3 regions of the Chryseobacterium sp. 22543 genome follow, and region 2 is predicted to be linked to each of the others. Evidence: riboswitches for the same ligand, from Rfam matches in the RefSeq annotation. Region 2 holds a riboswitch; each other region holds the start of a gene.
What was found. A riboswitch is a leader RNA that binds a small molecule or an ion and turns the genes downstream of it on or off. The one in region 2 is predicted to bind S-adenosylmethionine.

Region 1 (5,810 bases), on a different contig from region 2:
AAAAATTGACATCAAAAATAATTATAGCTTTACCATATCCACTAAGATTATTGATGAAATTCCTTTTCAGTTTCAGAAAAGAGATTTTTTAATCGAAAAACAGATCGCTTCAGGAGCGAATACATTCTTTCAATATTCATTAGAACCTAAGGAAAGAGGAGAATATCATTTCGGAGGTTTGAATATTTACGCATCTTCACCATTAGGTTTAATTTCAAAAAGATTTATTTTTCAGAAGGATGCTATGCTGCCATCTTATCCATCCTTTATTCATCTCAGAAAATATGAGCTGATGGCCATTCAAAGTGAATTTCTATTAGGTGGAATCAAAAGAGTCAGAAAGCTGGGACACACGATGGAATTTGAGCAGATCAAAGAATATGTTCCCGGAGATGATATCAGAACGATCAACTGGAAAGCTACTTCCAAGACCAACCGTTTGATGGTAAACCAGTTTCAGGATGAAAAATCACAGCGTATTTTTATGCTGATTGATAAAGGAAGAACCATGAAAATGCCTTTCAATGGATTAAGCTTGCTGGATTATTCCATCAATGCAACAATGGCACTTTCTCATATTATTTTGAGAAAGGGAGACAGAGCCGGTATGATGACCTTTTCCAAGAAAGCTGAAAATAAAATTGCAGCCGATAATAAATCCGGGCAGCTGAAAAAAATCTCTGAAGCGCTTTATAATATTAAAACAGATTTCTTTGAAAGTGATTTCAACCGCCTGTATCAGGATGTAAAATATTCTATCAATCAAAGAAGCTTAATTCTGCTTTTTACCAACTTTGAAACATTGGACGGACTGAACCGACAGCTGAAATATCTACGTGGAATCGCAAAAAACCATTTGCTGGTAGTTGTATTCTTCAAAAATTCAGAATTGCAGACGCTGATCAACAAAAATCCTGAAAATATGCAGGAAATCTATGATGAGATCATTGCTGAGAAATTTGAGTTTGAAAAGAAACTGATCATCCAGGAACTTCGCAAATATGGAATCTATACCGTATATACACTTCCGGAAAATTTGAATATCGATGTTATCAATAAATATCTTGAGATAAAAGCGAGAGGAATTTTATAACTTTGCAAAAGCAATAAGCAATAAATAATGAAAATTACACTTAACAGAATAAACGACGATTTTTTATTTGAATGTACAAATGCACAAGGAAATTCTATTCTTCTGGATAATACTTCCCAGCCGGGAGCAAAAGGCGTTTCTCCAATGGAAAGTGTACTGATGGCAGTCGCGGGCTGCAGCGGAATTGATGTGGTTTCTATTTTAAAGAAGCAGCGTCAGGATATCAAAAGTTTTCAGGCAGAAGTAGAAGGAGAAAGAGTACAGGTAGATGAAGCAAAACCTTTTAAATCCATTAATGTTAAGTTCCTTTTAGAAGGAGAAATTGATCCTAAAAAAGCATTAAAGGCAGCAGAACTTTCTTTTGAAAAATACTGTTCCGTATCAAAAACGTTAGAACCGAATGTAGAAATCGGATATGAAGTCTATGTAAACGGAGAAAAAATTTAATCTCTTATTTAAAAATAGAAAAAGCCGGATGACTCATCCGGCTTTTTTATTATTTATTACTCATTGCTGATTAAAAGGTAAGTCTTGGTTTTATCAGTTTCGCCACAGTGGCAGTCCATCCTGTCTGGTGAGAAGCCCCTACACCACGGCCGTTATCACCATGAAAATATTCAAAGAAGGTGATATAATCTCTGAAATGCTCATCGTAATTGAATTTTGGATTGCCTCCGTTGAAAGCCCTTTGCCCATGTTCATCCTTTAAAAATATTGAACAGAGCCTTTTGCTGATATTCTGAGCGACTTCATCAAGATTTCTTTTATCGCCGCTTCCTGTTGGAAATTCTACCTTAAGACTGTTTCCATAATAATAATGAAAACGCTGCAGGCTTTCAACAATCAGGAAATTGATAGGAAACCAGATCGGCCCACGCCAGTTGCTGTTTCCACCAAACATTCGGCTGTCACTTTCTGCAGGAGTATAGTATACCATATTTTCGGCTCCATGCACAGAGAATACAAAAGGATTTTCTTCGTATACTTTAGACATAGCACGGATTCCGTAAGAGCTTAGAAATTCTTTTTCATCAAGCATTCTTGTAAGAACCTTTGTTAATCTGTTTTTACGTAAAATACTCATCAGATGTTTTCTGCCTTGTCCCTCCTCATCCCAATGAGAAACGAGCTTGGTGAGTTCCGGCTTATTTTTTAGGATCCATTCCATTCTGGTTTTGAAATTAGGCATCTTTTCCAACAGCCTGTGATCCACAATTTCTACTGCGAATAAAGGAATTAAGCCGACAATACTTCTTAATTTCAAAGAAACACTGTCTCCGTTTCCAAGCTGCAATACATCATAGAAGAATCCGTCTTCTTCATTCCACAAGCCTTTTGTTCCTTCACCCAGGTTTTCCATAGCTTCAGCGATATAAAGATAATGTTCAAAAAACTTGATCGCCATATCCTCATATACCTGATAATATTGGGCAAGTTCCATCGCAATACGCATCATATTCAATGCATACATCGCCATCCAGCTTGTTCCGTCTGCCTGCTCAAGATGCTGACCGTCCTTTAGTTCCATATTCCGGTCAAAAGCACCAATATTATCTAGACCAAGGAAGCCGCCTCCGAAAATATTTTTACCATTTTTATCCTTTCTGTTGACCCACCATGTAAAATTCAGCAACAACTTCTGAAAGACTTTTTCTAAAAATAATAAATCCGGCTTTCCATTGTTTTTTTCATCAATCTTAAAAACACGGAAGCAAGACCAGGCATGTACAGGCGGGTTTACATCGCTCATGTTCCATTCATAAGCAGGAAGCTGTCCGTTAGGATGCATGTACCATTCTTTGGTAAGTAATAAAAGCTGTCCTTTGGCGAATTCCGCATCTATAATGGAGAAAGGGACGCAGTGAAATGCCAGATCCCACGTAGCATACCATGGATACTCCCATTTATCAGGCATGGAAATGATATCCTTATTATGAAGATGATTCCATTCTGTATTTCTTACATATTCGTTGAAATTTCTTGGAGCTTCAAAATTGGGATCTCCTTTCAACCATTTTCCGATATTGTAATGATAGAACTGTTTATTCCAAAGAAGCCCTGCAAAAGCCTGTCGCTGAACATTTCTTTCATCTTCATTTACTGTATCATTCTGAATATCGTTATAAAACTCTTCAGCTTCAGCTTGACGGATATTGAAAATATGATCAAAACTGTCAAAAGGTTCATCCATTTCGTCAGGAGACAACCTGAACTCAAAAACTTTTGATTCCCCAGCATCAATAATTTCATCAATAAGAAAAGAAGCTTTTGTTCCTCTTTTTTCAGGATTTACAGTATCTCCCTGATGAATAATAAAATTATTGATTCCATCTTTGAAATAAGTATTCTCTGCTTTGGGAGCTCCGTAAAGTTTGGAAGTATTGGTTTCATTATCACAAAATACACTCTGTGCATTTGAGTTTCGGGAATATAGCTTTTTGATCGAAATACTGTCATGACCAATATTAATACTTCCGTCATGAGACGCATTAACCTCTCCTTTATAAGTATTGTATCCCCATTTCCAGTTGTTTCTGAACCAGATTGTGGGAGCTACCAGAATAGGAGCCTCATGCTGGCTTCGATTACAAACGGTGACTCTGGCTAAGATATCGTTGTGATCGGCTTTACAGTATTCAATGAAAATATCAAAATATTCATCGTTATCAAAAATTCCGGTATCGAAAATCTCATATTCCGGTTCCTTTTTGCTTCGTTTTCCATTTTCTGTAACAAGATCATCGTAAGGAAATTCATTAATCGGATATTTATACACCATTTTCATATAGCTGTGGGTAGGCGTATTGTCCAGGTAATAAAAGATTTCTTTGATGTCTTCACCATGATTTCCCTGAGGGTTACTCAATCCGAAGAATCGTTCTTTTACCATTTTATCTTTCTTGTTCCAGAATGAAAAAGCAAAACAGAAAAGTTGCTTTACATCAGAAATTCCGGCGATGCCTTCTTCTCCCCAGCGGTAAGCATAGCTTTCAGCATTATTATGATTGGTAAAATCCCAGGCATTCCCGTTTGAGCTGTAATCTTCACGTACATTTCCCCACTGTCGGTTGCTTACATAAGGTCCCCAGTTTTTCCATTTAGTATCTTGTAATCTTTCTTTTTCGGCGGTCATATCTCATCATTTTTCCATACGAAGTTAGTTTTTTTGAAAAATAATTCCAATTTTTTTCATCTGAACAATTATTAATATAGTTTTGAAATACTTGTATTTAAGGGCTTTTTTAAATATTAAAATATTTTTTTTTTGAAATTAAAAGAAAAGAACTACCTTTGCATCATTCGTTCATTCAAATATTGAAAATGTTATCAAGAAAGGTTGAGGGATTAGACCCTATGAAACCTTAGCAACCCTTTGCGCAAGCAAAGAAGGTGCTACGTTCTACCAAAGTATTTTGGACAGATAACTTACTGAAGTTCTTTTCAGCCATTTCCTGTGGCATTTTCAATTGTATTTGTATTAAAATATAATAGAATTGAAAACAGAACTAAACTATATAAATCTTTCGTATCAAACCAATTCCCAAAAGGAATACCATATCCCGTTAAGCTATCAGCTTTTTGGGAAAGATCTGTTTACAGCACCCATTGTTTTAATCAATCATGCACTTACCGGAAACTCAGATGTATCCGGAGAAAAAGGTTGGTGGAAACAATTGGTAGGAGAAAATCAGATTGTTGATACCAATCAATATACGGTTCTGTGTTTCAATATACCCGGAAACGGTTATGACAATTTTTTAATTGAAGATTATGAAGATTTCACGCCTTCAGATATCGCCGCGATATTTCTAAAAGGGCTTGAAGCTTTACATATCAAAAATCTATACGCCATTATTGGGGGCTCTCTGGGAGGAGGAATTGCCTGGGAAATGCTTGCCAAGCAGCCGGATCTTGCAGAAGTATTTATTCCTATTGCCTGTGATTACAGAACACACGACTGGCTTCATGCACAATGTCTGGTTCAGAAATTTTTATTGAATGATAAAGAAGAACCATTACAGAAAGCAAGAATTCATGCCATGCTGTGTTATAGAACACCACAGTCGCTCAATGACAGATTTCAAAACCAATATAACCAGGACAAACAATGTCTGGAATCAGAAGACTGGTTGGTTTATCATGGTAATGCACTAAACGAAAGATTTAGTTTAAAAGCGTACAAACTGATGAATCATCTCTTGATGAATATTAATGCTGATGAACCATCATTGGATAAAATACAGGCACGAATGCACATGATCTCCGTAGATACAGACTTATTCTTTCCTGCTTCTGAAATCCGAATGTGTTTTGAAAACTTAAAAGAGAAAAATAAGAATGTTTCTTACCACGAGATCCAATCTATACACGGGCATGATGCCTTCTTAATGGAATATCAACAATTAAATAATATCATTAAAAACATTTTACAGAAGTAATGAAAAATGCTAACGAAATAAAATTTTTGAAGAACAGATCAATCATCAAATTTGAAGGAGAAGATTTCCTGGGAGAAATCGGGATTGACGGACGAATTTTTAAAGCGCTTACCTTAGCGCGTATCAGTGTAGGAGTAATTTCCCAGCAGGCCATAGAAAACGGAATTTCTATCTTGGTTCAGGAAATTGATGCAGAAAAAGCAGTTGCTTGTCTTATTGATGAGTTTGAAGCAGAAAGAAAATCTGGAAAAGTTTCTCAGATCTATAGTATCAATAAT
Region 2 (5,810 bases):
GTAGCTATGACGTTAAAAACCTTAATACAGCTCTTGAAAGAATGAAAACTTTCGGTGCGACATTCTTTACTATTCCAGGTCCGAAAATGATCTGGCAGTTTGGGGAATTAGGATATGAATTCAGTATCAACAGATGTGCTGACGGTACTATCAATAACGGGTGCAGAACGGATGAAAAGCCTGTTGCATTTACTTTAAACTATGATACCAACGTAAACAGAAAAGCTGTATATGATATATGGGCTAAAATAATCACGATCAGAAATACCCATCAGATTTTTAAAACTAAAACGTACAGTATAGAATCCAATAATCTGATTAATGATCCGGACGGATTGATCACAAGAATTTATCTCTATGATCCGGCTATTACAACCGGGATAAAAAATGTTGTCGTACTGGCCAATTATGATATATCTGCAAAAAATGTTGTTCCTTTCTTTCCTTACACAGGGCAATGGCAGAATCTCATGGATGACAGTATTTCGAATATCGCCTCTACCACGGCTCCGATAACTTTACAGCCAGGAGAATTCAGGATTTTCGGGAATTATGGAGGTGCACTGTCAACAACAGATCCAAATACTGTAAATAAATTATCACTTCAGATCGCTGATAATCCAATACAAAACGGAGTGGCGAAATTAATTTTTAATAAAGCAAAAAACGGAGAAATTTTGATTTTTGATATGACGGGTAAAAAACTGGATTCATTCAAACTGAATAAAGAAAACGGAACTTATGAAATGAAAGTCAGTTATCCTGCAGGAACTTATCTGGTGCAGTTGAAATCGGAAACCGGAATTGCCATTCAAAAGATGATAATCAGATAAAAACAAATTATGAAGTTGTTTAGACTTAAAAATGTAGGATATATTGAAACCATTAAGAAGGATTTAAGAAATAAAGTGTAGTTAAGATGAATCATTCTGATTTTTAAGCTTAAGGCGAAGCTTATCTTAATACTCTTATCGCCTTACTATAATCTTAATGTTTCAAAAATAAAACTTTAAACAAGTTCTATAAAATAATAAAAGGCAAATTTGCAGTGTAGCAGATTTGCCTTTTTTGTCTATTTAAAAAAATAGTCTACTTTTGCAGTAGATTTATCAAGAAAGGTGGAGGGATTTGGCCCAAAGAAACCTTAGCAACCTGCACGATTCGAGAAGTGTAAAGGTGCTAATTCCAACCCTGAGGGGGAGATAAGCGAAGTCAATATTCTTATATGAATTCCATTTCTTGAAGTCTTGTATATCTGCGGAAAAATCCGTCAGACTGTAATTATTAATTGGCAAGAACAAAAATGAAAAAATTAAGTACAGCTGTATTATTGCTTGGGGCAATTTTGGTTGCTGCTCAGGAGAATGAGGAGAAAGGAAAACAAATAGAAGATATTGTTATCGTTGGAAACCGTAATGTAAAAAGAACAAAACTGGAAACACCGGTTCCTGTAGATGTTATCAATATTGACAAAATTCAAAGGAGTTCTCCGCAAATGACTGCTCAGGATCTTCTGAATTATGTTATCCCATCGTTTAATTCCGTAAGACAGTCTGCTTCTGATGGTACGGAACATATTGATCCTGTAACCTTAAGAGGAATGGGTCCTGATCAGGTTCTCGTATTGCTGAACGGGAAAAGAAGACACACCACTTCTTTAGTCAATTATCAGAATACCGTGGGGAATGGCTCTGTAGGAACAGATCTGAGTACAATTCCTGTTATTGCTATTGATAGAATAGAAGTGTTAAGGGACGGAGCTGCAGCACAATACGGTTCTGATGCCATTGCAGGAGTGATCAATATTATTCTTAAAAAAAATACGGGAGCCTCAGCAAGTCTTACGTATGGATTGACCGGGAGAAATGATGGAGATACCTATCAGGCAGGAGCCAATTATGGTACTTCATTAGGAAAAAAAGAGGGTTATATCAACCTTTCTCTACAATTAAGCCACAGAGGAAAAACCACAAGAACTCAAAATCACGATCTAGATATTTTCGGAGATAATTTCGCTTACGCCTTTGCAAATGATCCTGAAGCGGCAAGAGCTGCAGATGATGCGAAGATTAAGGAGCGGGGATTGTCACGTGATGATTTCAATTTCCAGATTGGAGATGCGCAGATCAGGCAGGGACAGTTGTTTTTCAATGCAGAATATCCTTTTAACGATCAATTTAAAATCTATTCTTTCGGAGGTTTTAGTATCAAAGAAGGAAAAGGCTTTGGTTTCAGAAGACTGCCGAGCGAAACATCCAATGTGGTTTCATCCATTTATCCGAACGGCTTTCAGGCAACTCTTGGATCTCAGGTATATGATATTTCCTATGCAGTAGGAGCAAAATATAATGTCAATGATTGGGTATTAGATCTAGGCAACACATTCGGAAGTAATACCTTCAATTATAATGTAAGCAATACCAATAATGCTTCTCTCGGGGTAAAATCGCCAACCCGGTTTTATGCAGGAGCCCATAGTTTTCTTCAGAATACCGTGAATCTTGATGTTTCCAAAAGTATAAACCGTTTCAATATCGCATTTGGGGGAGAATTCAGGTTTGAACAATACCAGATCAAACCAGGGGATGAAGCTTCTTATACCCAATATGATATCAATGGAAATGTAGCTACAGAAGGGTCAACAGTATTGGGTGCGGGTGGATCTCAATCTTTTATCGGGTTTTCTCCAAACAATACCTTGAAAAAAGACAGACACTCAACTGCTGTGTATGCGGATGTTTCCTATGATTTAGATAAAAAATTAAATATTGACGCCGCTGCCAGATTTGAAAATTATTCAGATTTCGGAAATACGTTGAATGGAAAGCTTGCCGTTCGATATGAGTTCGTAAAAAATTATGCAATAAGAGCTGCCGTTGGAACAGGATTCAGGGCACCTTCCCTTCAGCAGCAGTATTTCAATAATTCATATGCGGATATTTCTACTTCAGGCTCAAAGATTGTTACCAAAGGAATATTCAGTAACGATAGCGAAGCCGCCAGAATTCTGGGATTTGATAAACTCAAACAGGAAACTTCTGTCAACGCGAGTGCGGGATTTACCCTGAAACCTTTACACAATTTAACGGTCGCTATAGATGGATACTGGATTAAAGTGAAAGACAGAATTGTGATTACCAGTAATATAACAGACCCAAGACTAGACCAGTTTAAGGTGGAAAGCGGAAGGTTCTTCGCCAATGCCATTGATACAGAAACGAAAGGAGTAGATGTAGTGGTTTCTTATGACTGGATTCTTGGTAACGGAAAATTAAATATGAATCTTGCCGGAAATTATACAGAAACTAAAATTACAGACTTTCATTTTCCGGAAAACTTAGGAACTCCTCAAAATCAGTTTTTTGGTCCGGATCAGATCAATATCATTGAAACACTGTCTCCAAAAACAAAAGCTTCATTTGGATTAAATTATGGAATCGGGAAGTTCAATTTTCTCGTGAGAAATACCTATTTTGGTAAAGTAATAAGAGATGGTTATCCATTTGGAGGCGTTCAGGAATTCTCCCCAAAAGTAGTTACGGACATCAGTATTGGATATGATATCACAAAAAGTATCAACTTTACAGTAGGGGCCAACAATGTATTTGATGTTTTTCCGGATCGCCAGATTTATGAAAATTCATACTATGGAGTATTCAAATATGCGCCAGTTCAGATGGGAACACTGGGGAATTATTTCTTCGGAAGGCTTAATTTTAATTTTTAATCATTAAATGAGTACTACCTCACATCAGATTGGCTGGAAAACAGCAGCAGCCATCGTCGTTTCCAATATGATAGGAACAGGGATTTTTACAACCCTGGGATTTCAGTTATCCGATATTACCAATACCTACAGTATTTTCCTGTTATGGAGCATTGGAGGAATTCTCGCCTTATTCGGGGCTTTTTGCTATGCCGAATTAGGCTCACATTTCAAAGGAAACGGAGGTGATTTTATCTATCTTAAAGAAACCTATCATCCGCTGTTCGGATATCTGATAAGCTGGGTTTCACTCATCATCGGATTTTCCTCTCCGGTTGCGCTGGCTGCATTGGCAATGTCGAAATACCTTTCTGTATTCAATTATTCTTTTGGAAATGGGTTTGCAATTGCCGCTATTTTTCTGGTAGCAGTGGCATTGTCATTCAGTTTAAAAACATCCAGCAGGTTTCATAACTTTTTTACATTCATCAAGATAGCCTTTATTATTGTACTGGTTATTCTGGGAGTTGGGCTTTCAGAATCTACACAGATTGGCAACAGTCTGAATTTCAGTGACAGCTGGCAGAATGAGATCATGCTTCCTGCCTTTGCTACGTCTCTGGTGTTTGTTACCTATTCTTATACAGGCTGGAATTCTGCTTCCTACATCGCAGGAGAAATAAAAGACGTCCAGAAAAACCTTCCCAAATCTTTGATCATTGGAACTATTTTCGTGACGATAAGCTATATTTTGGTGAATTATATTATGCTGAAACATGCTCCTGTGAGTCAGTTGGCAGGAAAAGAAGACGTAATGGGGGAAGCTGCTGTCAATATGCTGGGGCCTATCTTTGGAAAGATTGTCAATATTTTTATTGCGCTGCAGCTGGTTGCAACAATTAGCGGATATTTATGGGTAGGTTCAAGATTGACACAGGCTTTTGCAAAACATACTTACATCTGGAAACCGTTATCAGCGGGTAATGCAAGAGGAATTCCCGTAAGAGCTATTTTTGCCCATGCAGTTATTGCTGTGGTTATTATTCTCACCGGAAGTTTTAAAGAAATCTTTGTTTACACAGCCTTTATTTTACAGCTTTTTGCAAGTCTGGCGATTTCTACCGTATTCTTCCTGAAGAAAAAAGACAGGAAAATTTTTAAATCAAATACTTTCCATATTTTTCCAGCCGTTTTTCTATTGTTCAGTATCTATATTCTCTATTTTACATTTATTCATAATCCTAAAGAAAGTCTTATAGGAGTAGGAATTATTGCTGTAGGAATTATTTTATATTGGGTTGACAGGAGACTTTCCAAACAACATCAAAACAAACCTTAATGGCATAGAAAGGTTAATATACAATTGATAAATTCACCTTTTTACAGTTTAGCCCTCTTTATCCCTAATGCTCAAAAATTTATGATGCTCAGTAATTTTAATTTTGAATTAATAATCCTTATCTTTGCACCCACAAAATTTCTACAATGTCTAAATCATTAATTCCAAAATTAGAAGCTATAAAACAAAGATATAATGAGGTTGCAGACCTTATTATACAGCCTGATGTCATTTCAGACCAAAAAAGATATTCTTCTTTGAACAAAGAATATAGTGATTTGGGAAAAATTGTAAGAGTTTACGATCAGTACAAGGGAGCACTGGACAGTATTGAAGAATCTGAAGAAATTATTGCAGACGGTTCAGACAGAGATTTGGTAGATCTTGCTAAAGAAGAAAAGCTGGAAGCTCAGGCTAAACTTCCAGGATTGGAAGAAGAGCTGAAAGTATTACTGATCCCTAAAGATCCTGCTGACGACAAAAACGTTATTGTGGAATTACGTGCCGGGACAGGTGGTGATGAAGCCGCTATTTTTGTAGAGGACGTGTACAGAATGTATACCATGTATTTTAAAACAAAAGGATGGAGACATGAGGTAACAGACTCTAACGAAGCTGCCAAAGGATACAAGGAATTGATCATGAAAGTGGAAGGAGAAGGCGTTTACGGAATCATGAAATTCGAATCCGGAGTTCACCGTGTACAGCGTGTACCTGAAACAGAATCTCAGGGAAGAGTACATACTTCTGCCATTACAATTGCTG
Region 3 (5,810 bases), on a different contig from region 2:
GATAGAATGAAGGAATAAATCTTGCAGCATTGATGATATTACTTGAATTGGAATCTGAAGAAGTGGGCGCCTGCTGAATACTGTTTGTATAGCTTAAGTTTACCCCAACATTCAGCCATTTTTTTACTTCAGAATTGATCTTTAACCTGGTATTGTATCTTTTATATCCTGATTCAATAGCCATTCCCTTATCATCAAGATAGCCCAATGAAAAGAAATAATTGCTCTTCTCACTTCCTCCGCTGATATCAAGATCTACCTGATTTCTTGAAGCAACTCTCTGCAAAATATCCCTCCAGTCGTCATTCCAAAGTGGTGATGCTCCGGGTAATAATTTCCCATCGGTTCCCACCGGTTTTGGATATCCTGTTCCATATGGATTGATCCCAAGTGTAGAAACAAGATTATCTGTTGCCATCTGTGCAGCCTGTTGAGAAGACACTTTTCCGGACTGATATCCGTTTCTCAAGGCTTCCCAATATAATTGAAAGTATTGATCTGTATTTACCTGTTCGTAATCTTTTACGGCTCTTCCGGAGAATCCCTGGCTGATATTAAAATTAACTCTAGCTTCTCCTTTTTTACCTGATTTTGTGGTAATGATGATAATCCCGTTTGCTCCTCTTGATCCATACAACGCACTCGCAGTGGCATCTTTCAAAACACTGATAGATTCAATATCACTTGGACTGATAGAATTTAGGTTTCCATCAAAAGGGATTCCGTCTACTACGTATAAAGGATCACTGGAAGCACTTATAGAACCAATCCCTCTAATTCGGATGGTAGAAACCGCTCCTGGCTGTCCTGATGCACTCGTCGTTTGAATCCCTGCAACCTGTCCTTCCAATGCCTTGGTAATATTGGTTACAGGTCTGTTGTTGATCTTATCGCTGGAAATGGTAGCAACGGAACCGGTATAGCTGTTTCTTTTTGCTTTTCCATAGGCTACAACTACAACTTCGTCAATTTCTTTTTCATGAAGGCTGTCCTTTTCCGGCTTAGAATTCTGTGCATGTACACTGGTTACTCCCAGAAAAAATGCAGCAACCGGAGGTATCCAAGTTTTAGAAGCGAATAAATTTTTGCTAATCATAATCAATTTCATTTATCATATATTAAAATTTTTCCCTTTGCAGAAAAATCAGCAAAGGGCATCGATAAATACGATAAACCAAATGCTTATTTTTCCTTAAAAGGCTGAACGTAACACCTTGCCCAATGGGTAGGTTGTCAAGATTTCACAGGGTCAGTTCCCTCCATCTTTCTTTATAAGCCGATCGAAATATGGTTGCAAAGCTAAAAACTTTTAGTCTACAAAACAAGTAGACTTATTATTTTTCATGATAAATTTTCAAAAATTAACATAAGATTTTAATAAAACCCATTACTGTAAGGAGTTGCAATCATTACCATTTTATCAAACATGATAAATATCATTATTAATAATACAATTGAACGAACGTTAATTTGTGCGGAAATTTTTGAGCATTTAATTAAAAAAAGTTTTTAATTTTATAGTATGAAAGTTTTGATTATAAACGGACCTAACCTCAACCTGTTAGGTACCAGAGAACCGGAAATCTATGGAAATATCTCTATGGAAAACTATTTGGAAATTTTAAAATCCGAGTTTCAATCTCATGAATTAAAATATTATCAGTCAAATATTGAAGGAGAGCTTATCAACAGGCTTCAGAAAGATGATTTTGATGCCGTAGTAATTAATCCGGGAGCTTTCACCCATTATTCCTATGCGATTGCTGATTGTCTAAAAAATATCAGAAAACCCAAAGTAGAAGTTCATATCAGCAACATCTATAAAAGAGAGGAATTCAGACAGAAGTCTGTGACAGCTGCCAATACGGATGCAGTTTTATCTGGCTTTGGAATGGATGGATATAGATTGGCTATATTAAGCTTAAAGTAATTTTCAAATAATATCTGCGAAAAATTAGAAATAAAAAAGCCTCATCGATGATGAGGCTTTTCTGTATGTTATAAATAACTATTAGATAGTTTGTTCTTGTAATTGAGGTCCTGAAGCAACTAATTTCTTACCTTCTTCAGTATCACAGTATTGCTCAAAGTTTTTGATATATCTTGAAGCAAGATCTTTTGCTTTTTCTTCCCAGTCTGAAGCGTTCTCATAAGTATCTCTAGGATCTAAAATACCTGTAGAAACGTTTGGTAACTCAGTAGGAATTTCAAGGTTCATGATTGGAACCTGAGTTTTAGGAGCATTATCAATAGAACCGTCAATGATTGCATCAATGATCGCTCTGGTATCTTTCAGAGAAATTCTCTTTCCGCTACCGTTCCATCCTGTGTTTACTAAATAAGCTTTAGCACCGTGCTCCTGCATTTTACCGATCAATGTTTTAGAATACATTGTTGGGTGCAATGTAAGGAATGCTTCACCAAATGCAGGTGAGAAAGATGGCTGAGGCTCTGTGATTCCTCTTTCTGTTCCGGCCAATTTAGATGTATAACCGCAAAGGAAGTGGTATTGAGCCTGATCTTCATTTAAGATGGAAACCGGAGGAAGTACCCCGAATGCATCTGCAGAAAGATAAACAATCTTCTTAGCATGACCTGCTTTAGAAGGCAATACAATTTTGTTGATATGGTAAATTGGATAAGAAACCCTAGTATTTTCTGTGATAGATCCGTCAGTATAATCTGCTATTCCATTGTTCACTACAACGTTTTCAAGAAGTGCATCTCTCTTGATTGCTCTGAAAATATCCGGTTCTTTTTCTTCTGATAAGTCAATTACTTTCGCGTAGCATCCTCCCTCATAGTTGAATACTCCGTTGTTATCCCATCCGTGCTCATCGTCACCGATAAGGTATCTTTTAGGATCTGCCGATAAAGTAGTTTTACCTGTTCCTGAAAGACCAAAGAATAAAGCAACATCACCTTTTTCTCCTACGTTTGCAGAACAGTGCATTGAAGCCATACCTTTTAATGGAAGGTAATAGTTCATCATGGCAAACATTCCTTTCTTCATTTCACCTCCATACCATGTACCTCCGATGATCTGTAGTTTTTCTGTAAGGTTGAACATGATAAAGTTCTCAGAGTTTAATCCCTGAGCTTCCCAGTTCGGGTTTGTTGTTTTTGATCCGTTGATTACTGTGAAATCCGGCTCACCAAAGTTTTCCAGTTCGTAGTGAGAAGGACGAATAAACATGTTTGTCACGAAATGTGCCTGCCATGCTACTTCAACAATAAATCTTACTTTAAGTCTTGTATCTGCATTTGTTCCACAAAAAGCATCTACTACATAAATCTTCTTAGCTTCAGAAAGCTGGTTCATCACTAGTTCCTTACAAGAACCGAAAATTTCTGCTGATGTAGGTAAATTTACTTTACCATCCCAGAAAATTGTATCTCTTGTAACATCATCCTGAACAATATATCTGTCTTTAGGTGAACGACCTGTGAAAATCCCTGTTTTTACTGATACCGCGCCAGATTCTGTAAGTTCAGCTTTCTCAAATCCCTGATTTTCAGAAGAAACTTCAGCCTGATATAATTCTTCATAAGAAGGATTGTACACTACTTCATAGTTTCCTTTAATCCCTAATTTCTCTAAATCCTGGATGATTTTAGTGTTTTTCATTTTACTTATATTTTCTATTTCTTTATTGACTTCAACAAAAATAATATTAATTATTTGTTAAAGGTGGTTTAAATATACTGATATAAGTCAGAATGACAAATAAAAAAACAGGATCGTAATGATTTGATTATAAATCAATTATATTTTCCCATTCAAAAATAGTTGTAAAACCTTTCTCCCAAAAATAGTTCTTGTAGTCCCCAAATTTGGCACTCATTACAAAATCTCCCCCCCATGCGCCTAAACTTTTGACAAAAGAAGGGCAATCTGAGAATATTTTTTCTTTAACTGTGGATATTTCAAGAAAATCAGCAATTTTACGCTCATGAATCATCATTAATTCGGAAAATTTTTCCAATTCACTGCATAACATTATTTTTTTTGTGATATTTGAAAATTCTTCAATCAATTCAGGAGACTTCTTTTTTGATTTATAAAAGTTGATCCCTTCTCTGCTATCCTGCTTCTGATTTAAATGAATAAAAATCAGCTCATTTTTAAATGAAGGATTGAAATTTACCTTCTCATATTTAATCTCAGGTTTGCTTTGAAATAGAACTGCAGATTTTTCTTTTGCCACTGCAATATCATATCCGCTTCCTCCTAAACTAATTGCATTAAGATGAAAAGGATCAATCCCAGCCCATTCTGCAAGATTGTTCATCAAAGTAGAACTGCTACCAAGACCATAGTCTGCAGGAAACTGAAGATTAGTTTTTAAGTGGTAAGTAAGATTGAATTTGAATTTAGTATTAGAAAGCTTCTGAACATTCTTTAATGTTTTGACAATAAATTCAGCGCTTGATGGAATATTGGTTTCTAAGACCTGCCAGTTTTTATAATCAATGACCGCCTTCAACCATAATTTGTTTTGATGATAAGCCTCCCAAAGAATAAGTGACCTCTCATCTTCTTTTTCTTCAAAGAAAAACTCTTGTCCCAGCTTGGTAGGTACCGCTAAGACAAGAGCTCCGTCGATTGCGAAATATTCTGAAGTAAGCATAAGCTTGCCCGGTGAAAATATCGCGTTCATATATTTTTAGTTAGATTGCAGAAGCAGCATCTACTGATCCGTCAATTTTCTTGATCAGTCCCTGAAGGGTTTTTCCTGGTCCTACTTCTACGAAGTTGGATGCCCCATCTTTAATCATATTCTGAACAGACTGCGTCCATTTTACAGGACCGGTAAGCTGATCGATCAGGTTTTGTTTGATTTCGTCAGGATTCGTTACCGCTGTTGTAGTGATATTCTGATATACAGGAATAGTTGCTTTTCTGAATTTTGTTTTTTCGATAGCTGCTGCCAGTCTTTCTTGTGCAGGCCGCATCAATGGTGAATGGAAAGCTCCATTTACTGGTAGTAACAATGCTCTTTTAGCACCTGCTTCTTTCAGTTTTGCACAAGCTTCTTCTACTGCTGGTGTTTCTCCTGAGATCACCAATTGTCCCGGGCAGTTATAATTTGCAGGAACAACAATTCCACTGATTTGCGCACAGATTTCTTCAACCTTAGCATCATCTAATCCTAAAATAGCAGCCATAGAACTTGGATTGGCATCACAAGCAGCCTGCATAGCTTTTGCTCTTTCGGAAACTAATTTCAAACCGTCATCAAAGGATAGAACTCCGTTGGCAACCAATGCTGAAAACTCTCCTAAAGAGTGTCCTGCAACCATTTCAGCACCAAGACCGTTTACGGCTTTTAATGCTGCTACTGAATGTATAAATATTGAAGGCTGGGTAACCTCTGTATTTTTAAGATCCGCGTCCGTTCCGTTAAACATAATGGAAAGAATGTCGAAACCTAAAATTTCATTGGCAGATTCCATCAGATCTTTAATATCTTTTCTAGAATCATACAATTCTTTTCCCATTCCTACGAACTGAGAACCCTGCCCTGGAAATACAAGTGCTTTCATGTATTAAATTAAATATTATGCAAATATAACTATAATGTTAACAATATTCTTTTAAAGAACAATAAATCATGTTAAGGTACCAGTCTGATTACTCTGTAACCCGTGTTTACATAAGCACCGTTAGCTTTAGATTTTACAAACTCAAATTTTGTAGCAAGCTGAGTCTGAACTTTATTCATCTGTTTAAAGATTTCACCTTTTTTATTCTCTCTGGTTAACATGTCATTGACAACATCAAAACCTACGATAGCATATTTTGGTGG

Region 1: another riboswitch for S-adenosylmethionine. It lies ahead of ACTJIP_RS14480 (alpha/beta fold hydrolase); the one in region 2 lies ahead of ACTJIP_RS18535 (TonB-dependent receptor plug domain-containing protein).
Region 3: another riboswitch for S-adenosylmethionine. It lies ahead of ACTJIP_RS15245 (SusC/RagA family TonB-linked outer membrane protein); the one in region 2 lies ahead of ACTJIP_RS18535 (TonB-dependent receptor plug domain-containing protein).

The regions. Positions count from the first base shown of each region.
Region 1 covers NZ_JBQENH010000004.1:13,703-19,512, reverse strand. The annotation lists gene ACTJIP_RS14495 (DUF58 domain-containing protein) at 1-1,093, shown strand, start outside; gene ACTJIP_RS14490 (OsmC family protein) at 1,121-1,540, shown strand; gene ACTJIP_RS14485 (MGH1-like glycoside hydrolase domain-containing protein) at 1,611-4,226, opposite strand; SAM riboswitch class I at 4,415-4,521, shown strand; gene ACTJIP_RS14480 (alpha/beta fold hydrolase) at 4,588-5,532, shown strand; gene ACTJIP_RS14475 (ACT domain-containing protein) at 5,532-5,810, shown strand, end outside.
Region 2 covers NZ_JBQENH010000005.1:176,021-181,830, reverse strand. The annotation lists gene ACTJIP_RS18540 (alpha-amylase family glycosyl hydrolase) at 1-833, shown strand, start outside; SAM riboswitch class I at 1,104-1,209, shown strand; gene ACTJIP_RS18535 (TonB-dependent receptor plug domain-containing protein) at 1,304-3,727, shown strand; gene ACTJIP_RS18530 (APC family permease) at 3,735-5,045, shown strand; gene prfA (peptide chain release factor 1) at 5,192-5,810, shown strand, end outside.
Region 3 covers NZ_JBQENH010000004.1:174,669-180,478, forward strand. The annotation lists gene ACTJIP_RS15245 (SusC/RagA family TonB-linked outer membrane protein) at 1-1,096, opposite strand, end outside; SAM riboswitch class I at 1,180-1,278, opposite strand; gene ACTJIP_RS15250 (type II 3-dehydroquinate dehydratase) at 1,523-1,930, shown strand; gene pckA (phosphoenolpyruvate carboxykinase (ATP)) at 2,012-3,628, opposite strand; gene ACTJIP_RS15260 (GYDIA family GHMP kinase) at 3,756-4,661, opposite strand; gene fabD (ACP S-malonyltransferase) at 4,672-5,547, opposite strand; gene ACTJIP_RS15270 (LysM peptidoglycan-binding domain-containing protein) at 5,619-5,810, opposite strand, start outside.